2 regions of the Symbiobacterium terraclitae genome follow, and region 1 is predicted to be linked to the other one. Evidence: riboswitches for the same ligand, from Rfam matches in the RefSeq annotation. Region 1 holds a riboswitch; the other holds the start of a gene.
What was found. A riboswitch is a leader RNA that binds a small molecule or an ion and turns the genes downstream of it on or off. The one in region 1 is predicted to bind cyclic di-GMP.

Region 1 (11,166 bases):
GTGCTGGGCTCCTGGTAGATGGGCACCGCGGGGGCGGTGATCCCGTTCGGCAGCGTGGCAGCGGCGCCGGGGGCGACGGGCTCGGAGCTCGTGCCCTCGGTCTGGGAACCCGACCGCTCCGTCACGGTGGAAACGGGCACGCCCTGACCGACGATGCGCTCCTCGGTGCGGGTGGACTGGTGATCCAGCTCCACGGTGACCGTGGCCGCCACGTTGCCCCTGCCGAAGATCGGCTCCAGCACCTGAAGCAGCTTGCTGGTCAGCTGCTCCTCCCGCTGCCGCTGCTGGGCCAGCGCCTCAGCGTTGAGGTTGGTCTCTTCATCACTGGGCCGCATCTCCCGGCCGGCGGAGTCGATCACGGTGACCCGGTCGGGCGAAAGCCCCTCGACGGAGCTGGATACGAAATTCATGATTGCCCTGACGTTGTCGCCGTCGAGGGTACGGCCTTGCTTCAGCTGAACGAGTACCGCTGCCGAAGGTTGCTCCTGATCCCGGATGAAGACCGACTTCTCCGGCAGGTTCAGGTTCACTTTGGCGTATTCGATGTCGGCGATGCGCATCAGGGAGCGCGCCAGCTCTCCCTCGATGGCCCGCTTGTAGTTGACCTGGCGGTCGAACTCAGTGGCGCCGAACTGCGGCTCGGCGAAGATCTCCAGCCCAACGTGGCCGGCCGACGGCAGTCCGGCCTGCGCCTTGGCCAGGTTTGCGGCGCTGCGGTCCCGGGATGGTACCTCGATGGTCAACCCATCGCCGGTAACCCGGCTCGGGACTTTCAGCTCGTCCAGGTATGATACCAGGGTGCTGACCTCGGCCGGATCAGTGGCCTTGTAGAAGACCTCCCAGCGTGGCCGCCGCAGATACCAAGTGGCCGCCAGCGAGACCGCCAGGGCCACGACCAGGCCGACGGCGAGCCACCGCATCGGGCGGCTCATGCCGCCCCAGGCCCTCTTAATCCGTCCCATGACATCGGAGCCCGCGCTAGACAAGTGGTTTCCCCCCGGTGAGGTTGGTGCTGACGGGTGCTATCCGTCGGCTACATCGGCATCCGCATGATCTCCTGGTACGCTTCGATGACCTTGTTCCGCACCTGGATGGCAAGATTCAAGGTCAGGCTCGCCCGCTCGGAGGCGATCATGACCTGGGCGATGTCCTCCACCTCACCGGCGGCCAGCTTGACCGCCATCTCGTTGGCCGTCTGCTGTTCCTGCTCCACTTTCCGGATGGCATTGGCCAGCACATCGCCGAAGGACGGACCCGAGGGCGCCTCTTCGCGGGTTGCGCCCCGGGCTCCGGAACCCAGCGAGAGCACGGCGTTCAGGCGTTGAATGTCCATTTCAGATCCCCTCTCCTACCGGCTACCGGCCGATCTCCAGGGCCCGCAGGGCCATGGACTTCGCGGCGTTCAGCGCCGTGAGGTTGGCTTCATACATGCGCTGTGCGAGCATGAGGTCCGTGATCTCCTGCAGGAGGTCGACGTTGGGCATCCGCACGATTCCGGTGACCGGGTCGGCATCCGGATGCGTCGGGTCGTGCACCTCCTTGAAGGGGCTGGGGTCGGTTGCAATCTCCGCCACCCGCACCCCGAGTCCGGGCTCAGCCGGCCGGCCGGCCTGCTGGGCCAGGGCGGAGGCAAAGGTTCCCGGCCGCTCCTCCACCACCACGGTGCGCCGCCGGTAGGGCCCGCCCTCCGCCGTGCGCGTCGTGCGGTAGTTGGCCAGGTTGTTCGCGATCACATCCATGCGCAGCCGCTCGGTGGTGAGGGCCGACGCGCTCGTCTCCAGAGCCTGGAACATCCGCATCTAATTAGCCCCTCCCGTCCGTGATCACCATGCGCAGCCGGCTGAAGTGGTCGGAGATCTGGCGCGTGAGGGCGCTGTACCAGATCTGGTTGGCCGCCATCTTCACCGACTCGGCTTCCACGTCCACGTTGTTGCCGTCGGGCCGCCCGATGGAGTCGGTCTCCTGCACCAGCTGGGGCCGCACCTGGTCGGGGTTCTTCCCGGCGGCCAGGGCCCGGGCCAGCTCCGTCTCGAAGTCGACCCGCGACCGCTTGAAGCCCGGGGTCATGGCGTTGGCCAGGTTGTGGGCAATCACCCGCTGGCGCAGCGACGCCGCGTCCAGCGCATGCTCCACGATCCGGGCCGGCAGGTCACGCCCGATCATCTGCCATCATCCTCCTCGCCGACCATCAGACTTTGCCGATCTCGCTGACTGCCTTGGCCAGGGTCTCGTCCTGCACCCGCATGGCGCGCTGGTTGACCTGGTAGGCCCTCAGCGTGACGATGAGGTCCGTCATCTCCTTGGTCAGGTCCGCGTTGGACGCCTCAAGGTAGCGGGTATGGAGCCGGGTCGACGCATCCGCCCCGTCCAGCGCCAGGCGCCCGACGGGCCGGCCGTCCGCCAGCACCGTGCCGTCGGCGCCGAACTCGGGCTCGGCCCCGGGCACAACCAGCGGCACGCGGTTTCCGGCGTCGTCCTCCACCAGCACCCGGTAGCCCTCCGTGGTGGTGATGGTGCCGTCGGCCATCTGGAGGAAGGCGCCATTGCGCGTGCGGTAGAGGCTGCCATCTGGCCGCAGGGCCAGAAAGTAGCCCGGCCCGGTGAGGGCCAGGTCGAGAGCGCGCCCCGTCTCGCGGAGGTCGCCCTGGCGCTCGTCCACCACCACCTGATCGACCCGGCTGCCGTTGCCCAGCACGCCCACCCGCTGCGGGGCGGCGTCAGCAGGGTCGCCCATGCGGTAGAGCAACATCGTGTCGAACTCGGTGGAGGTGGCACTGGACCGCTTGAAGCCGCTGGTGTTGATGTTGGCGATGTTGTCGGCCAGCACGTCGGTGCGCACCTGCTCCACCGCCATACCCGATCGCGAGGCCTCAATGCCACGGATCATCCTGCCATCCCTCCCGTCGGACTCTCTCCGCCGGCCGGCGGGCCGGCAGCGGGCGAAACCTCCCGCAGAGCCAGGTAGATCTTGATCTGGCCGATCTCGGTGATGATCGGCACCGTCAGCATGTTGATCGCCGTGGGCGCAAACCGAACACCCGTTCCGCGCACGATGCGGGGCGGCGAGATGCGGCTGGGCCACCCGGCCGACTCCAGCGTGCCGGCGGCGTAACCGGTGATGAGGTTGCCAAGCTCGCCGAGGGCCGACTCGGCCATCGGGTCCGTGATGGGATAGTCGGACCCGGTCATCGCCCGGATGATGCCCTTGGCCATCGCGAGCTCCATCCCGTAGATCACGATGCCCTGCACGGAGCCCATCACGCCGATGACCACGTTGACGGCGTGCAGCGTGGAGATCGCCTTGCGCATCAGGGGCTTGTCCGAGACCACGCTCTTCAGTCCGGCCTCCGAAGCGAGCACCTTCAGTCCGGCGTACACGAACGGGTTCAAGAACTCAACTTTCATGACTACACCACTTCACGCAGGTCAGGTGCCCCGGCGCGTGATCTGCACCGCCATCCGGTCGCCCACCACCCCGGGCTTGCCGTGGAAGACGAGCTTGTTGCCCACGAAGACGGGCAGTTCGCTCCCCACCCGGGTGTTCAGGCGAACCAGATCACCGACCCCCAACGCCAGAAACTCGCCGAGCCGGATGCGGGTCTTCCCGAGCAGGGTGGTCAGCGGGAGCGGTGCCCCCTGAACCGCCCGCCGCAGGCTGTCTTCCTCGGACGGGCTCATGTGCTTGGCGTCGGCCAGCCACGACTGCGGCGACAGCCGGGAGAGGACCGGCTCCACGGTGGAGTATGGGTAGGCGTAGGTCATGTGGCCCAAGTGCTCGCCGATCTCCACCGCCAGCGTGATCGCGGCCACCACCTCGGTGGGCCCGCCGGTCTGGATGAAGACGGGGTTGGTCTCCACAGCCTCGATGCTGGGATCGATCTCGGCGACGTTGCGCCAGGCCTCCTTCATGGGCCCGAAGGTGTCGCGCACCACGCGCTGGATGATGCCGAGTTCGATCTCGGTCAGCTCCCGCTGCGGCTGCGCATCGCTTCCGGGCCCGCCGAAGACCCGCTCGACGATGGCGAAGGCGACGTTGTGGCTGATCTCCAGCAGGCAGATGCCCGGGAGGGGGTTGATCTTGAACGAAAGGGTGATGGTGGGATTGGGCAGCAGCTGGGTGAACTCCGAGTAGGTGAACTGGTTGGTCGAACGCACGTTGATCTGGACCCAGGAGCGCAGTCCCGCCGAGAGGTATGACTGGAGCAGCCGGGCCAGGTTCTCGTGGACCAGCACCAGCGTTCTGATCAGATCTTTGTTGAACTTATTAGGCCTACGGAAATCATACGTACGAACGTTGCTGCCCGTGGACATTACGAGCGCATCAATTTCGGCCTGGCTCAGTGGATTCTCCATGCGCGTAACCCTCCATTGGGCAGGAACTGTTTCATGTGATCACTGAAAGACAGAACTAGTTAAACATAACTCTTTTACCTAGGATTCGCGCCAAATCGCCGGAATCCTTCCCGAATACAGGTAGGTTAGGGATTTTTCATCCTGTCCTTTTCGATATATGTGGTTATGAACCCTTCTACAAATAGCCGCAGGAGCCAATTTGGCGCTTTCCGGGACAATGGGAAATCCACCAATGATCGTATGGGCCCCGTCTTGGCGCCACCGAAACAATGGCAAAAGCACCCCCAAGACGCCGGCGGCCGTCCGCCGACATCCCGAGCGGCAACCCGGCTGGCATGGGAGCATGCGCTCCTTTAGCCCCGTGGCTTTGCGGCCCCGCCTTTCGACGGGTGTGCCTTTATCGCTTGGTTGAGAGTGCTCGCATATCCCTTGGACACCTGGTTGAAGGAAGGCATTAGCAATAGATTCTAGATCACTCCGAGAACACCTTCATGTTTCGTAGGTGATTTTACGCGTGACTTATTTTCGCGCTGTATTACGCGCGGACCAGGATGAGCCCGACCGGGCCCATCCTGGTCTCGCTGCGCAGGGGGGATTAGCAGACGTAGTCGCCCTTCTCCAGAACCCGGGCGGCGATCTGCCGCTTCAGGGCGATGGTGTTGGTGGGCGTGTAGCGGGTCAGCCGCTTGAGCATCGAGAGCTGGGTGCGCAGGGTATCGCCGTCCTCCTCCACGGCGGGCAGGAGCGTGCGGGCGATGGTGGCAATGCGCTCGAAGGCCTCCTGGCAGTAGACGCGGGCCATCTCGGGCTTCAGGCCGGGCCGCCCCGCGCGGATGGCCTTGAGCGCCCTTAGCACGGCAGACTCCATGGCGTAGATCTCGATGGCGATGTCGGCCACGCCAAGGAGCAGCTCCTGCTCCTTCTCCAGCGCCATCTGGAACTTCTGCACGCCGAGGCCGGCCAGCATGAGGAAGACCTTCTTGGCCCGGTCGATCATGAAGACCTCCTGGGCCAGCGGCTCGTCGGACTCCTCAAACGGGGTCAGCTCCATCAGCTCGCCCTGCAGGCCGGCCAGCGCCTGCATGATGGGCAGCTGCCCCTTCATCGCCCGGCGGACCAGCGTGCCGGGGATCAGCAGGCGGTTGATCTCGTTGGTGCCCTCGAAGATGCGGTTGATGCGGCTGTCGCGGTAGGCGGTGCTGACCTCGTACTCATCCATGAAGCCGTAGCCGCCGTGGATCTGCACACCCTCGTCGGCCACGAAGTCGAAGGCCTCGGAGCCGAAGACCTTCATGATGGAGCACTCCATGGCGTACTCCTCGAGGCGCTTGGCCACCTCGCTGCCGGGGGCATCGGGATCGAGGCCCTCCAGCGCGCTCTCGAGGAGCCCGGCGGTGCGGTAGCCCATGGACTCGGTGACGTAGGTGCGCACGGCCATGTCGGCCAGCTTCTGCTGGATCGCCCGCAGCTCGGCGATGGGCTTGCCGAACTGGTTCCGGGTCTTGGCGTACTCGGCCGCGATCGAGAGCACCAGCTTCGCCGAGCCGACGGCGCCCGCCCCCAGCTTCCAGCGGCCGATGTTCAGGATGTTGAAGGCGATGTGATGGCCCTTGCCGATCTCGCCCAACAGGTTCTCCACGGGCACCTTGGCGTCCTCGAGGATGAGGGAGCAGGTCGAGGAGGCGTGCAGGCCCATCTTCTTCTCCTCAGGCCCGATGGAGACGCCGGGGAAGCTCCGCTCGACGATGAAGGCGGAGAACTTCTCGCCGTCCACCTTCGCGTAGACCACGAAGACGTCGGCAAAGCCGGCGTTGGTGATCCACTGCTTGGTACCGTTCAGGATCCAGTACTTGCCGTCCTCGGACAGCCGGGCCGTGGTGCGGGCGCCCAGGGCGTCAGACCCGGCGTTGGGCTCGGTGAGGGCGTACGCCGCCACCCACTCGCCCGTCGCCAGCTTGGGCAGGTACTTGGCCTTCTGCTCCGGGGTGCCGAAGTAGACGATGGGCAGCGTGCCGATGCCGGTGTGGGCGCCGATGGTGATGGCGAAGGCGCCCGCCCGGGAGTACTCCTCCACGGCGACGGTGGCGGTCACCTTGTCGAGCCCCATGCCGCCGTACTTCTCGGGGATCTCCAGGCCCAGCAGGCCCAGCTCGCCCAGCTCCTGCAGCAGCGGGCGGGAGTGGAACGGCTTATCCTGCTCGATCTCGTGCAGCCGCGCCCGCACCTTCTCGGAGAACTCGCGGGCCGTGCCGGCGATCATCCGCTGCTCCTCGCTCAGGTCCTCGGGCGTGAACACCTGCTCCGGATCCGGCATGGAGAGCAGGAAGGAGCCACCCTTCAACATCTTGGTAGCCTCGGACATCTTCGTACCTCCTTCGTTCTCCCGGGTTCCCCCGGGTACCCCTTCGGTTGGATGGTCAGCTCTGTCGTTCTGGAGTCCTCGCACAGCCACATGCCCTGGGGCTGCCGCCAGCCGTGCTGGAGTCGTCGCACCTGCACCGGTCTGGGGTGCCCGTGCCAGGGGCAAGGGGGGCAAAGGCGCATTGCTGGCGCCAGTTCAAAGCTCCGCAGGAGGCCGGCGCGAGCGCAGCGGAGCAAGCACGCCCGGCCGACGAGGAGCTCAACCCCCGTGCCCCATCCGCCGGCCGTGCTGGAGTCGTCGCACTTGCACCGGTCTGGGGTGCCCGTGCCAGGGGCAAGGGGGGCAAAGGCGCATTGCTGGCGCCAGTTCAAAGCTCCGCAGGAGGCCGGCGCGAGCGCAGCGGAGCGAGCACGCCCGGCCGACGAGGAGCATTACCGCTGGTGCGCGCCAGCGGCGCCGAGCCCCCTTGCCCCTGCCGCACGTCGTGCTGGAGCGCGGGCGCCTGGGCCCGGGCAGGGCGGGCGAAGCCGCATTCCTGGCGCCGGTTTAAAGCTCCGCAGGAGGCCGGCGCGAGCGCAGCGGAGCGAGCACGCCCGGCCGACGAGGAGCATTACCGCTGTTGAGCGCCAGCGGCGGCGAGCCGCCCTGCCCGGTAACACTGAGATCAGTGCACGAACTCCAGTACGCCTGCGGCGCCCATGCCTCCGCCGACGCACATCGTCACCAGGCCGTACTTCGCCTTGCGGCGCCGGGCCTCGTACATGATCGTCACGGTGAGCCGTGCGCCCGAGCACCCCAGCGGGTGACCCAGGGCGATGGCGCCGCCGTTGACGTTCACCTTGGCCGGATCCATCTCCAGCTTGCGGATGACCGCCAGCGACTGGGAGGCGAACGCCTCGTTCAGCTCGATCAGGTCGATGTCGGCCAGCGTCAACCCGGCCAGCTTGAGGGCCTTGGGCACCGCCGCCACCGGGCCGATGCCCATCACCTCGGGCTCAACGCCGCCCACGGCGAACGAGCGGAAGATGGCCATGGGCTTCAGGCCCATCTCCTGGGCCTTCTCGGCCGACATCACCACCACGGCGGCGGCGCCGTCGGTGGTCTGGCTCGAGTTGCCCGCCGTCACCTGGCCTTTTGCGGAGAAGGCCGGGCGCAGCTTCGCCAGCGCCTCCATCGAGGTGTCGCGCCGGACGCCCTCATCGGTGTCGAAGACGAACTCCTTCTCCACTGCCCGCTTGCCGTCGAACACCGTGTGCTTCACGGTGACGGGGACGATCTCGTCCTTGAACCGGCCGGCGTCGATGGCCGCTGCCGCCTTCTGGTGGGACGCGAGGGCGAAGGCGTCCATGTCCTCCCGGCTCACGTCGTACCGGGCGCAGACCATCTCGGCCGTATGGCCCATCGACATGTAAAGCTGCGGGTAGCTGGAGACCATCCCGGGGTGCGGGCGGGGCGTATGACCGCCCATGGGCACCCGGCTCATCGACTCGACGCCGCCGGCCACGGCGATCTCCATCTCGCCCGACCGGATGGCCTGGGCCGCGATGGCGATCGCATTCAGCCCGGACGAGCAGAACCGGTTGATGGTGAAGCCCGGGACGCTGGTGGGCAGCCCTGCCAGGATGGCGGCGTTGCGGCCGATGTTCAGCCCCTGCTCGCCCTCGGGGAAGGCGCACCCCAGCACGACGTCCTCCACCGCAGCCGGGTCGAGCCCCGGCGTGCGGGCAATCGCTTCCTTTATAACGGTGGCGGCCATGTCCTCAGGCCGCATATGGCGGAGCGACCCCTTCGGCGCCTTGCCCTGCGCCAGTCGGGCTCCGCTCACGATCACAGCTTCGCGCACCACTTCGCCACCTCCCTAGTTCCGCAGCGGCTTGCCGGTCTTGAGCAAGTGGGCCATCCGGGCCTGGGTCTTCTTCTCGCCCAGCAGGCTGAGGAAGGCCTCGCGCTCGAGGTCAAGCATGTACTGCTCCGTCACCCGGGTGCCCGCCGGCACGTTGCCGCCGGTCAGCACATAGGCCAGCTTCCGGGCGATCAGCAGGTCGTGCTCGGTGGCCCAGCCGCCCAGGAACATTCCGTAGGCGCCCATCTCCAGCACCGCCCTGCCATCCGGCCCGGCCACCGGGATCAGGGCCGGCTCGGGCGGCCGGTAACCCGCGGCCTCCATGGCCAGGACGGCCTGCTTGGCCTCGTAGAGCTGGTGGTCCTTGTTCACCACGATCTGGTCGCTCTTCCGCAGGTAGCCCATCTCCTGGGCCTCCCGGGCGGAGGTGGCGACCTTGGCGGTGGCGATGGTCTCGAAGATGCGGTTGACGATGGGCTGCGTGTCCACCTGCACCCCGGCCGGGATCCCCTCCAGGCCGCGGATCAGCATCTCCTTGTTGCCGCCGGCGCCGGGGATGACGCCCACGCCCACCTCGACCAGGCCGATGTACGACTCAGCCGCGGCGACGACCCGGTCGCCGATGGCGCACAGCTCGTAGCCGCCGCCCAGCGTGAGGCCGTACGGGGCCACCACCACGGGCTTGGGCGCGAACTTCAGGGCCATGAAGGCGTTCTGGAACTGCCTGGCCATGATCTCCAGGTCGTCCCACTCTTCGTCCTGGGCCTCCAGCAGCATCATCGCCACGTTGGCGCCCACGCAGAAGTTCTCGGTGCGGGCGCCGATCACCAGGCCGGACCACCGGCCGCTGGCCAGCTCCTCGGCCGCGGCGCGGCACATGTAGATGATATCGTTGCCGATGGCCGACTTGGGCGAATGGGTCTCAAGCAGCAGTACGCCGTCGCCCATGTCCAGCAGGGTGGCACCCTTCTTCTCCCGCACCACCTTGCCGGTCTCCCGCAGCGCGGCGATGTCGATCACCCGGTCGCTGACGGGCACCGGGGCGTACTCGCCCTTGCTGATGAAGAAGCTCTTGCCGGCCTCCCGCCTGTAGAAGCCGCCCTGCTTGGCCGCGGCCTTCACCCAGTCGGGCACGGCGTGCCCCTCGGCCTCCATCCGGGCGATGGACTGCTCGAGGCCGATGGCGTCCCACATTTCGAAGGGGCCGAGCTCCCAGTTGTAGCCCCACTTCATGGCGTTGTCGATGGCGACCACGTCATCCGCGATCTCGCCCACCTTCTCCGCCGCGTAGAGGAGCGTGCGCTTGGTGATGGCCCAGAGGAACTCGCCGGCCTTGTCCTTCGCGAAGACGAGGGAACGGACGCGGCTCCGGAGGTCGGGGTTGGCCTTGGCGGCCTCCAGGGAGGCGAAGCTGGCCTTCTTCCGGGGCCGGTACTCCATCGTCTCCAGGTCGAGGGTGAGGATCTGGTCGCCTTCCTTCTTAAAGAAGCCCTGCTTCGCCTTCTGGCCGATCCAGCCCCGCTGCACCATCGCGCGGATGGAGTCGGGTACCGTGAAGATCGCGGCCTCGGCCGGGTCCGGGATGGTGGCCTTGCAGTTGTCGGCCACGTGGCAGAAGGTGTCGATGCCGACCACGTCCAGCGTGCGGAAGGTGGCCGACTTGGGCCGGCCGATGGCCTTGCCGGTGAGGGCATCCACCTCGTCCGGCGTGAGCCCCAGCCGGTTCATCTCCTCGAGGGTGACCATCATGCCGTAGACGCCGATGCGGTTGCCGATGAAGTTCGGGGTGTCCTTGGCCATCACGACGCCCTTGCCCAGGACCCGCTCGGCGAAGTCGGCCATGAAGGCCACGATCTCCGGGTCGGTGTCGGGCGTGGGGATCAGCTCCAGCAGCTTCATGTAGCGGGGCGGGTTGAAGAAGTGGGTGCCCAGGAAGTGGCGGCGGAATGACTCGGGCGTGCCCTCGACCATCGCCTTGATCGAGATGCCCGAGGTGTTGGAGGAGACGATGATCCCGGGGCGGTGGAACTCGGCGACCCGCCGCCAGAGGTCCTGCTTGATCTTCAGGTTCTCGATGACGGCCTCGACCACCCAGTCGCACTCGGCCACCCGGGGCAGGTCGTCCTCCAGGTTGCCGGGGGTGATGAGCCGCAGGACGTCCTTGGAGTACAGCGGCGAGGGCTTCAGCTTCTGCAGCGTCTGCAGGGCGTTGGTGGCGAGGCGGTTGCGTACTTCCTTGGACTCGAGGGTCAGCCCCCTCGCCGCCTCCTCGGGTGTGACCTCCCTCGGGACGATGTCGAGCAGCAGCGTGGGAATGCCCACGTTGGCCAGGTGCGCCGCGATCTGCGCCCCCATCACGCCGGCCCCCAGCACAGCTGCCTTCCGGATCGCGTTGGGCACGAGTCTCTCCCTCCTTGCAGTTCCATCCAATCGGTGGCCTTCGCACTGTTCGGGCCGTGCACTGACCACGGCATCAGGCGCTCAGGGCCGCTCCACTCAGACTCCCCAGGCCGGCTGTAAGCACCGGTTGACCTGGGCAGCGGGGGCGAAGGCGCATTCAGGCCGCAAGTTCAAGCTCCGCAGGCAGACGGCGCGAGCGCAGCGGAGC
Region 2 (11,166 bases), on a different contig from region 1:
TTCTGGCTGGCCCTGCCGCTGGCCGGGCTGGCCGCGGCGGCCGTCGGCGCCTTCTTTGGCCTGCCCTCGGCCCGCCTGAAGGGGCTCTACCTGGCCATCGCCTCGCTGGCGGCGCAGGTGATCCTCTCGTTCTTCTTCACCCGGGCGGAGTGGTTCACGGGCGGCATCTACTCGATGTCGGTGAAGCGGCCCACGTTTTTCGGCCAGGTGATCGACGGCGAGCGCGGGTACTTCTACCTCGGCCTGACGGTGGCGCTGCTGCTGGGCGTCTTCGCCCAGAACCTGCTGCGCACCCGGATGGGCCGGGCGTTCATGGCGGTGCGCGACCGCGACCTGGCCGCCGAGGTGATGGGGGTGGACCTCTTCCGGACCAAGGTGACCGCCTTCGCCCTCTCGGCCTTCTACGCGGGCATCGCCGGCGCCATCTGGGCGCCCTACGTGATGATCATCTCGCCGGAGCAGTTCGAGATGCACCTCTCCATCGAACTGCTGGCGATGATCATCATCGGCGGCATGGGGTCGGTGATGGGGTCCGTCTACGGCGCGGCGTTCATGACCGTGCTGCCCATCGTGGTGCGCGAGCTGTCGATGGCCCTGGGGCCGATCTTCCCGTCCATCGGGACGAAGGTCCTGCTGTTCCGGGATGCGGCGTTCGGCGCCGCGATCGTGCTCTTCCTGGTCTTCGAGCCCGAGGGTCTCGCGAAGCTGTGGCGGAACATCAAGGATTACTTCCGCCTCTGGCCCTTTGGCTATTAGCGGTTTGGCACCCCGGACGCCACTGGGGGGTGGCGCGGGGGGCCGTGTGCAAGAACTCCGTGAACATCGCTGAGGAGGTAGGGGAAGGATGCGCAAGCGGAAGGGGTTCCTGGCACTCGTGGGGGCGTTCCTGATCCTGTCCCTGCTGGCGGGCTGCGGCGGCAGCCGAGGCAGCGGGACCGGTGACGGCGGCGGCAGCGCGGCCGGCGGCGGCTCCGGCGCGTCGGCTGCGAAGGAGCCGATCAAGGTGGGCGGCATCTTCGACATCACCGGCGCGACGGGCGATGTGGGGGCGCCCCACGCCGAGGGCGCCCGGGCCTGGTTCGACTACCTCAACAACGAGCTGGGCGGCATCGACGGCCGCAAGGTGGAGCTGATCTGGGGCGACTACGCCTACCAGGTGCCCAAGGCCGTCGAGCTCTACAAGAAGTACGTCAAGGAGGACAAGGTGGTGGCCGTCCTCGGCTGGGGCACGGGCGACACCGAGGCGATGAAGGAGATGATCGCCCAGGACAAGGTCCCGTACCTCTCGGGCTCCTACGCCGAGACGCTGGTGGACCCGTCGGTCACCCCGTACAACTTCATCGTCTCCTCCACCTACTCGCAGCAGGCCCGGGTGCTGCTGGACTGGATCAAGGAGCAGAAGGCCGACGCCAAGGTGGGCATGATCTTCCACGACTCCCCCTTCGGCCGGGCCCCGCTGGAGGACGCCAAGGCCTATGCGGCCCAGATCGGCCTGACCTGGGTGGGTGACGCCGCCCTGCCCGGTGCCGCGGCGGACGCCGTGACCCAGGTGCTGGACCTGAACAACAAGGGCGTCGAGTTCATCATGATCCAGAACGTGGTGAAGGGCACCGCCCAGGTGCTGAAGGCCGTGCAGCAGCAGGGGCTGAGCGGCAAGATCCGGGTGGTGGGCATGACCTACTCCGTGGACGAGACGCTCCTCGCCGCTGCGGGCGACGCGGCCGAGGGCTTCGTGGGCACGCCGGCCTTCGTCTTCCCGTACGACGAGGGCCCGGGCATCGACGAGGCGGTGGCCTACGCCGAGAAGATCGGCAAGAAGCGCGAGGAGCTCACCCAGAAGTGGCTGCAGGGCTGGGTCTTCGGCCGCATCCTCACCGAGGGCCTGCGCCGGGCCGGCGACAACGTGACGGGCGAGTCGCTGAAGGCGGCGTTTGAGACCTTCCAGGACGTGGACCTGGGCGGCATCGGCGCCCCGCTCACCTTCACGCCCACCGACCACGGCGGCACGGACAAGGCCCGCATCTACCAGGTGAAGAACGGCCGCTTCGAGGCCATCACCGACTTCGTGGAGCCGAAGGGGAAGTAGCCCGGAGAACGGATCAGATGTGAGGTGGTCCGGTGCTCATCCTGAACAACGTGGAAGTGATGTACGAGCGCGTGATCCTGGTCCTGAAGGGCATGTCGCTGAAGGTGCCGGAGGGGCAGGTCGTCGCGCTGCTGGGGGCCAACGGCGCCGGCAAGACGACCACCCTGAAGGCGATCTCCGGGCTGCTGAAGTCGGAGAACGGCGAGGTGACCGACGGCACGATCGAGTTCATGGGGGAGAAGATCAACAACAAGGAGGCCGCCGAGATCGTGCGGAAGGGCATCTTCCAGGTGATGGAGGGCCGCCACGTCTTCGGCCACCTCACCGTGGAGGAGAACCTGCTGGCGGGCAGCTACACCCGCACCGACCGGTCCAACGTGCGGCGCGACCTGGAGATGGTCTACCACTACTTCCCCAAGCTGGTGAGCCGGCGCCGGTCCAAGGCGGGCTACCTCTCGGGCGGCGAGCAGCAGATGGTCGCCATCGGGCGGGCCCTGATGGCCAGGCCGAAGCTGGTGCTGCTCGACGAGCCGTCGCTGGGACTCGCCCCCCGCCTGGTGCGGGAGATCTTCGACATCATCAAGCGGCTCAACGAGGAGATGAAGACCACCTTCCTGGTGGTGGAGCAGAACGCCATGGTGGCGCTCTCCATCGCCCACTTCGGCTACATCATGGAGAACGGACGCATCGTCCTGGAAGGGCCCGTGGAGACGCTGATGAACAATGAAGACGTGAAGGAGTTTTACCTCGGCCTGAGCGACGTGGGGCGGAAGAGCTATCGGGAGGCCAAGGCCTACAAGCGCAGGAAACGGTGGTTGGCATGAGCAGAGTGGAAGCAGGGGGCGGGCCCGGCGGCCTGAGCCGCTGGGTTCCGCCCGGCGCGGAACCCCGGCTGCGGGCGGTGGTCGCCCGGGCCCGGGAGCAGAGTCCCTTCTGGCGGGAGCGGCTGGCGGCCGCGGGGGTCGATCCTGGCCTCGCGGACGGGGTGGAGTCGCTGGCGGTCCTGCCGGTGCTGCGGAAGGAGTCGCTGGGCCGGGTACAGGCGGCAGCCCCGCCCTTCGGCGGGCTGCTGGCCGAACCGGTGGAGCGGCTGGCCCGCATCTTCGTCAGCCCTGGCGACATCTACGACCCGCAGGGCGCGGCGGCCGACTTCTGGCGCTTCAGCCGGGCGCTTGAGGCCGCCGGGTTCCGGGCGGGCGACCGGGTGATCAACTGCTTCAGCTACCACCTGACGCCGGCCGGCTTCATGTTCGACTCGGCCGCCCGCGCCCTGGGCTGCGTGGTGGTCCCCGCGGGCGTCGGCCAGCAGGAGCTTCAGGTGCGGGTGACGGCCGCGGTGGGGGCCACCGGCTACGTCGGGCTCCCCTCCTACCTGCTCGCCCTGCTGCGGCGGGCGGCGGACATGGGCCTTTCCCTGCCGCTCCGCCGGGCGGTGGTGACGGGCGAACCCCTGCCGCCGGCCCTGCGGGAGGAGATCGCCTCCTACGGCGTGGCGGTGTACCAGGCCTACGGCACCGCCGACGTGGGGCTGATCGGCCACGAGTGCGGGCAGGGTCCGGGCCTGCACCTGAACGCCGGGGTGATCGTGGAGATCTGCGACCCCGACGGCCGGGCGGTGCCCATGGGCGAGGCGGGGGAGGTGGTGGTCACGCTGCTGGACGAGACCTACCCCCTGCTGCGCTTCGGCACGGGCGACCTGAGCGCCCTGTCCGGGGAGCCCTGCCCCTGCGGCGGGCCGTCGCTCCGGCTCCGGGGCTGGCTGGGCCGGGTCGGCGATGTGGCCAAGGTCCGGGGGATCTTCCTCTACCCGCGGCAGCTGGAGGAGGCCATGGCCACCCTGGCCGGCGTGGAGCGGTGGCGGGCGGTCGTGGAGCGCGACGCGCACCACCGGGACATTCTCCGCATCGAGGTGGCTGGGCCGGCCGACCCGCTGGCGGTGCGCCAGGCGGTGCAGGCGGCGGTCCGGCTGAACCCCGAGGTGGCGTCGGTGCCGGCCGATGCCATTCCGGCGGACGGCCCCCGGTTCGAGGACCGGCGGAGGTGGGATTGAACAGAGGCGCCCCCGGGGCTTGCCCGGGGGCGTTTTGCATGCGTGGGGCCAGTGTGCAGGCGCCTCGGCGTCCGAGAGGCTGGCCCGCGGGAGCGGGGACCGGTGGGCTAGCCAGTCGGTCCCGCGCCGAGTGCGCGGCCGGCGGGCAGGCCCCGGCCCGTCTGCGGGGTTGGCCCGTTGGACTGGAGGCGGGCCTGGACGATCAGCCGCATCTCGTCGCTACCCGGCGGGTCGCAGGTGGTGAGCGTCAGCGCCGGGTAGTCGGTGGCGGCGATGACGGAGAGGTCGTAAGGGTCGGTGAGGAAGACCCGCTCGACCACGAAGGTGAGGCTGCGGTCGGTGTAGTGGACGTGCACGAGGTCGCCGGGCTCCAGCTCGTTCAGCCGGTAGAAGAAGGCGGGGCGGCCGCGGATCGTGCGGTGGCCGGCCAGCGCTGCGTTCCCCACCTCGCCCGGCAGGACGGTCTGCGGGTAGTGGCCCGGGCCCCGGTCAAGCACGTCGTTGTCGACCCCCTCGCCCACCGGGTACGAGACCTTCAGGCGCGGGATGCTGATCTGGTACAGCGCCGCAGCGCCCCCTTCGCCGGAGCCGCCCCCGTCCGGGACACTTGAGCCCTCGCCGCTGCCGGGGCCACCGGTACCGGCGTCGAGGCCGGGGCCGTCGGAACCGCCGGTGCGACCGAGGTCGCCGGGGCTCTGCAGCATCACCGGAGACGGCGTCGGCACCTGCGCCATCTGGCGGCGGTCCGCGAGTTCCTCACGGGCCCACCGGATGGCCGGCACGGCGACCAGCACGGCCCCGGCGAGCAGGAGAAGGGCGCCGAGCCGCGCAGCGAGGCGCCCGCGGGCGGGTGGGAGCTGGTCCTTCATGGTCGATCCCTTCCTTGCGAAGGCAGGAGGCACGGTTCGCGAGGTCGAACGCCCATACGAACGCAAGCAGCGTGAGGAGGGCGCAGATGGCCCCCATCCGGATTGCGATGGTTTTCCTTGCGGCCGTGGTGCTGGTTTCGCTCGCGTGGAAGTGGGTCGCGCTCTGGCGGAAGCTGAACGCCGCCGAGGCCTCGGCGCGGGCCGGGGCCCGACGGGGCGCGCAGCAGCCAGAAGGAATCAATCATCGTAATATTGACGATACAACGCCTAACGACTAACATGGGTAACAGCAACACTCGATAAAGGCAAACCCGCCGAAAGGCGGCGACGCAAAGCCACGGGTCTAAGGGCCTACCGCCTATGACAGCCGGGCTGCCGAAAGTGGTGTATACAGCAATGCATGCCCTACGACCGGTGCGCGTGCTCGCGGCCGCCGTGCTGCTGCTCAGCGCATCCACCGTCGGCCTCGCAGGGTCCGCCCCGCGGACCGTGGAGGTGCGCACCCGGATCACGATCGAGAACCCGACCGCCGAACCGGTGACGAACCTGGTCCTCACGCTCCCCGCCGCCGCGGCCGACGCCGGCGGCCAGCGCCTGCGGGGGGCGCCGCAGCGCTCCGTCCCCACGGGCGTGCGGATGCGGTCGGCCCGCGGGGCCACCACCTTCGAGGTGCCCCAGGTGGCGCCGGGAGGGGCGCTCGTCATCGAGGAGGTCCTCGTCGTCGAGTTGAGTGCGGCGCAGGGATCCGGTGTTGCCACCCGGGCCGCCGTCGGTCCGGTGCACGAGAGGTACCTCGCCGCCGAACCCGGCGTTGAGTCAGATCACCCCGGCATCTCTGCGCTTGCCCGCGGCGCCGTCGCCGGCGCAGCAGGGGTCGACCAGCAGGTGGAGGCGCTTCTGCATGCCGTCGTCACGCACCTCGATTACGGCCGGACCGGCGCCGCCGAAGGCGCCCTGGCCGGGTTCGAGAAGGGCGTTGGCTCCTGCGGCACGTACGCAAGCCTCTTCGTCGCCATGGCCCGTGCGGTGGGGATCCCGGCCCGGCTGGTCTACGGATGGGCCGACAGCGGCGGGCTTGCGGGGCCGCTGGGCCCGGAGAACCGCCACGCGTGGGCGGAGTACTACCATCCCGACCGCGGCTGGGTTCCGGTTGATCCCACCTTTGCGGAGCGCCAGCGGGACCTGCTCTTCTTCGACCCGGCGGCGCACATCGCGCAGGGGTACGAGGACGTCTCCCACCAGGCCAGCTTTGGCGGACGTGGGCTGGTGACCATCCGCGTGGAGCGGGAGGTTGCGGCACGCTAGTATCCATGACAAGGGCGGGCTCAGCCGCCCTTGTTGCGCGTACACCGGGATGCGGCCGGGCGGGCCCGTCCGCCCCCGGCTGCGCTGCCTGACTGTCGTAAGCGGGATCGGCCTGCCCGGTCCCGCCTTGCGCTGTCCTGTCGCCTGCAGCGCCTACTCCGTTTCACCCGTCATCCAGCGCTGGATGTCGGCCAGCGCCACGGGCTTGATCCGCAGGTCGAGGTCCTTGCCCACCACCACCCGCGCCCGTTCGGGCACGGCGAAGAGGATGAAGGTCTGGTCGCCCACCGTGACCTGCCGGAAGGACTCCAGATGCGCGGGCGTGAGGGTGATCTCGATGTCGCCGGCCTGCATCTTCATCCGCGTGGGCTTCTCGGCCTCGCCGCCGCCGAAGAGCGAGTGGTAGGCCGGGCGGTACGAGAGGTCGCCGAAGGCGGACTCCCAGCGGGCCTGGAAGCCCAGGCGGTCGACGCCGTGGCCCACCGCCCTCTCCAGGCTGCGCACCACCGACTCCGCGCTGAGGCCGTCGTTTGCCTGGTCCAGCAGGTCCTCGCCCATGCGGCGGAACAGGTCGTGCGGCACCTCGCCCGTCGCGTTCTGCTCGGTGATCATCCGCAGCAACGCCTGGCCTTCCCGGCGGGGGCTGAGGCGGCGGGTGGCCTCCAGCGCCTTGAACCAGGCGGCGGCGCCGCTGCCGGCGTAGACCATCATGTCCGCGATCTCCCGCCCGTTGTCGTCGAGGCAGGGGAAGAGGGCCGCGCGGCTTACCGCGGACCGCTTGATCACGTTGTTCAGCACCTGGGTGACGAACCGGCCGGTGCGCTCGTCGAAGAGCGATTCCTCCCGGTCGTCCAGGTCGAGGAGGGTGGCGAAGCTGAAGGTGACGGGGGCCGCACCCAGCTCGGGGATGGCCTGGAAACGGAGGACCGCCACCATGTGGTTCTTGACCGCGCCCGCCGCCATCACCTTGTAGGCCAGCACGTTGCCCAGTTCCAGCAGCGTCTCGGGCCGTACCTGGTCCATGTCCCGGATCGCTTCCAGCACCTCGACGCTGGGGCGGTTCTTCAGCCGGTCGAACTCCGCCGGGGCCACCTTGTCGACGGCCAGGACCTCCCCGGTGTACATGCACGGGAAGTTCACCTCGCCCAGCGCGCCTTCGAACGCCTGGAAGAGATGCTGCATCAGGATTCCCTTCAGGCTCTGGTCGACCTCGTCCCACGCGTAGGTATCGGCGTGGGCCAGAACCTTGCGGTCCTCCTCGCGCTTGATATGTCCGAGATAGGCGTGGGTGACGGCGATGGTGCCCTCCCGCGCGAGCAACTGCAGTTTTTGAAGCAACGATACGCCCTCCAAACCGTTGAAGTATAGGCCGCGAATGTTGCGGCAGTGTTATCGTATCATCCCTGCAGCCTTCTGCCCATCCGCCGCAGCTGCCAGCCGGCGAGCAGCAGAACGCCACCCGCGACGTAGTAGCCGAAGTTGGGCGGCGCCACCGGCCCGTCGCCCGTGCACGCCAGCGTGAAGTCCGGCGCGGTGGTGACCTGCCCGGGGAGCACGACGACCCGCTGCGAGACCTCCCGGTCGCCCGGGTTCTGGAGCGACAGCGTCCAGACGCCGGGGGTCAGGTCGTTCAGGGTGTAGTCCAGCCACACGCCCAGCCGTCCCGTGGCTGCGACCACCGTCGCGACGGTCTCGCCGGCCTCATTCGTCGCCCAGATGCGGGCGCCGCCCTGCCGGGGCGCACACACGCGGCCGGCGATTCCGCCGGGCGCGAACTCGACCTCGCTGATGTCCGACCAGGAGAGCGCGATGGTGACCGTCTGATCCGGCTGCTCGGCCGTGAGCGTCGCCACGGCCGTGCCGCTGCGGCGCGGGCCGTCCGGACGGGCTGGGTCGGCAGCCTCGGCGTAGGCGGTGTACGTGCCGAGCGGCAGTCTCTCGAGCCGCAGTTCGCCGTCCGCGTTGGTGTACCCGGCGCGGTCCGCCACCTGCACGACGGCTCCGACGATGGGCTTCGGCCCGCCGGCGTTGCGCGGGCTGGCGTCAAGCACCCGCACGGTGAGGGAGCCGGTCAGCTCCTCCGCAGGCGGTTCTGCAGGCTCGCCGGGCGGGGTGCGCGGGACCGGCGGCCAGGTGAGCACGATGGTGATGAACCCCTCGGGTTCCTCTGCGGTAATCGTCGCCGAACCCGTTCCCGTGAGCGGTGACGTGCCGCTGAACGGGTTGGCGGCGGTCGCCATGGCCGTGTAGGAGCCGAACGGGAGGCCCTCGAACACCGCCTGCCCGCTGTCGTCCGTCTCGGCCGCAAAGGATGCCAGGGTCACGGCGGCGCCGGGAAGCGGGATCAGATCGCCGTCGCCCCACGGGTCACCCAGCACCCGGACGACCACCCGGCCGGTGGTGACGGGGGTGGGCGTCTCCGTTTCGGTGGTGGGCGGCTGAACAGGCGGGGTGTCTCCACCGCCTCCGCCACCGCCGCCTCCGCCGCCACCGCCACCGCCGGACTGGCCGGTGCCCTTGGCGAGGAGGGTGAGGAAGACCTTGCCCTCGTGCCCCTGATATGCGTTACCCGCCGCGCGGTCCCAGGAGTAGCTGACCGTGAAGACCAGCGGGCTGTCGGGGCCCGGGCTGGGCACGTTGCGGTACTTCCCGTCGGAGGGGTAGGTGTTCCCTCTGTTGTCCGCGATCGTCAGCTCGATGGGGTGATCCCCCGAGAACAGGACGCCCTGCACCTCGGCCTTGAACTGCAGCCGGAGCGTCCCCGGTCCGTCGTACCTCACCGTGTAGGTACCCACGTGGCCGGAGTCCCCGGGGGCCAGCGTCTGCAGGTCAGGGCACTCCACCGGCATCCGGTACAGCCTGTCCTTCTCCGAGGCCTCGATGGTCACGCTGTACCGGGTATCCCGGCAGAGCGGTCCCCCTTCCCTTTCCCATTCGAGGTTTTCGTGCTCCATGGCCAGGACCCACGCGGCCTGCTCCTCCGGCTCCTGCGCGAAAGCCGGGATGGCGGCCACAACCAGTCCCGCCAGGGAGAGCAGCGTGGCCAGCGCCGACCGCAGCTGGCGCATCACGCGGCGCTTCATCAGATCTTCCTCCCTCCCAAAGGGCGGACTCGGAGGAAGTTTACCACCTTTTTGCAGGTCGGGCCGGGTGAAATTGGGGGTGATTTGTGAGCCTGCACTCGCCCTCGCGGGTGAGGTGCTCTTCCCACATCCCGGGGTACGTGAAAACCCTCAGGGGCAGGAAGCCCCATGGGTGCCACCCGGCGGGCGGGACCAGGGCCTCGGCGCGGCGCCCACAGGCCGCGGGAGGCGCGAAGCCCGCCATGCCCCGTACCGGTGCGCGCCGCGTGATCCGACAGCACAGGCGGAAGGGGAGCGCGTGTCCGCTCCCCTTCCTGCCCGGAGGCTTACTTGGTTACCTTGACCTTGAGGGTGGTCGTGCCGGTGTGTCCAAACTCGTCGGTCACCGTGAGCCGGACGGTGTAGGTGCCCGTCCGCGGCCACATGTACTCGACGCTGGGGCCCTCGAGGGCCGGCCGGCCGTCGCCCATGTCCCACTCGTACCGGACGATCCGGGAGCCGGCGGACTGGCTGCCGTCGAAGGAGGCGACGTGCAGCTGCTTCACCGACGCGGGACCGTTGATGACGGCCTCCGGCGGCTCGACGACGACCACTTCCAGGGTCGTGGTATCAGTGTTGCCGTCCTGGTCGGTGACGGTCAGGGTGATGGTGTACGTCCCGGGCTGCTTGTACTTGTGCTTCACCGTCGCCTTCCGGACGGGCTTGGAGCCGTCCCCCATGTCCCACTCGTACCGGGTGATCCTGGAGTCGGAGTAGGAGCTGGAGCCGCTCCACTCTCCGTTCTTGTTCACCAGGACGACCTCGGGGCCTTCGATGACGGCCACGGGACCGGCGGGCTCACCGGGGTCACCGGGGTCGCCGGGATCACCCGGATCACCGGGATCACCGGGATCACCGGGATCACCGGGATCACCGGGATCACCGGGATCGCCCGGGTCGCCGGGATCCTGGCTGCCCTCCTCGATGGTCAGCCTGCCCGGGGCCGTGGCACGGGTGGTGTTGCCCGCGGCATCCATCGCCCGGAACCGCACGTAGGCCTGCGGCAGGCTCATGCCCTCCGGCACGGTGAACGTGCCCTCGTACAGGCCCGGGGCAGTCTCGGTCATCGCGACCTCGCCGGGCTCGAGCCCGTGGATGGCGTCGTCGCCGGTGGCGCCGCCGCCGCCCAGGTCAGCCACGATGCTGAACGCAGCCAGGGCCAGGCCGGGCTCGGACTCGAAGGAGACGGTGAGCGTGTCGCCGGTGGTCAGCGTCAGGTCGGCGTCAGGCTGGAGGTTCGTCAGCTCGGGTGCGGTGCTGTCGACCGTCATCGTCACGGTGGCGGTGGTCGCATTGCCGGCCCGGTCGGTGGCGGTGACGGTGATGAGGTTCTCGCCCTCGCGGACGATGATCTCGGCCGTGTACCGGCCGTCCTCGCTGACCTCGGCCGCGGTGCCGTTCACGTCGACGCCGGCGAGGTGCAGGTCAGTCGCCTGGCCCGTGACGGTGAGGAGCCGGTGGTTCTGGATGGCGCCGTCCTCCGGCGCGGTGATCGTCAACTCCGGTGCGGTCAGGTCCACGGTGACCCGGACCGGCGCTGAGGGATCGGTGGTCATGCCCTCGTCGTTGGCGGCCACCGCGGTCAGCACGTGCTCGCCCTCGGCCAGTTCGAGGGTGGCGGTGAAGACGCCGTCGTCGCCCGGCTCAACCTCGGCGACCTGCTCGCCGTTGTCGAAGATGGTTACCGTGGCGCCCTTGACGCTCTTGCCCTCAACCGCAACCTCGGTCTGGTTG

Region 2: it holds a riboswitch for cyclic di-GMP, as region 1 does, so the genes downstream of both, J2Z79_RS11155 (transglutaminase-like domain-containing protein) here and fliM (flagellar motor switch protein FliM) in region 1, are expected to answer to the same signal.

Annotation. Positions count from the first base shown of each region.
Region 1 is NZ_JAGGLG010000002.1:68,481-79,646, reverse strand. It holds gene fliF (flagellar basal-body MS-ring/collar protein FliF) at 1-932, opposite strand, end outside; gene fliE (flagellar hook-basal body complex protein FliE) at 1,034-1,333, opposite strand; gene flgC (flagellar basal body rod protein FlgC) at 1,356-1,799, opposite strand; gene flgB (flagellar basal body rod protein FlgB) at 1,804-2,163, opposite strand; gene J2Z79_RS01805 (flagellar hook-basal body protein) at 2,189-2,887, opposite strand; gene J2Z79_RS01800 (chemotaxis protein CheX) at 2,884-3,405, opposite strand; gene fliM (flagellar motor switch protein FliM) at 3,427-4,353, opposite strand; cyclic di-GMP riboswitch class I at 4,671-4,759, opposite strand; gene J2Z79_RS01790 (acyl-CoA dehydrogenase family protein) at 4,949-6,715, opposite strand; gene J2Z79_RS01785 (thiolase family protein) at 7,380-8,558, opposite strand; gene J2Z79_RS01780 (3-hydroxyacyl-CoA dehydrogenase/enoyl-CoA hydratase family protein) at 8,574-10,958, opposite strand.
Region 2 is NZ_JAGGLG010000018.1:47,819-58,984, reverse strand. It holds gene J2Z79_RS11185 (branched-chain amino acid ABC transporter permease) at 1-756, shown strand, start outside; gene J2Z79_RS11180 (ABC transporter substrate-binding protein) at 845-2,086, shown strand; gene J2Z79_RS11175 (ABC transporter ATP-binding protein) at 2,119-2,910, shown strand; gene J2Z79_RS11170 (phenylacetate--CoA ligase family protein) at 2,907-4,136, shown strand; gene J2Z79_RS11165 (sortase) at 4,244-5,005, opposite strand; gene J2Z79_RS11160 (hypothetical protein) at 5,092-5,283, shown strand; cyclic di-GMP riboswitch class I at 5,300-5,385, shown strand; gene J2Z79_RS11155 (transglutaminase-like domain-containing protein) at 5,402-6,310, shown strand; gene J2Z79_RS11150 (hypothetical protein) at 6,464-7,648, opposite strand; gene J2Z79_RS11145 (MSCRAMM family protein) at 7,708-9,393, opposite strand; gene J2Z79_RS11140 (S8 family serine peptidase) at 9,720-11,166, opposite strand, start outside.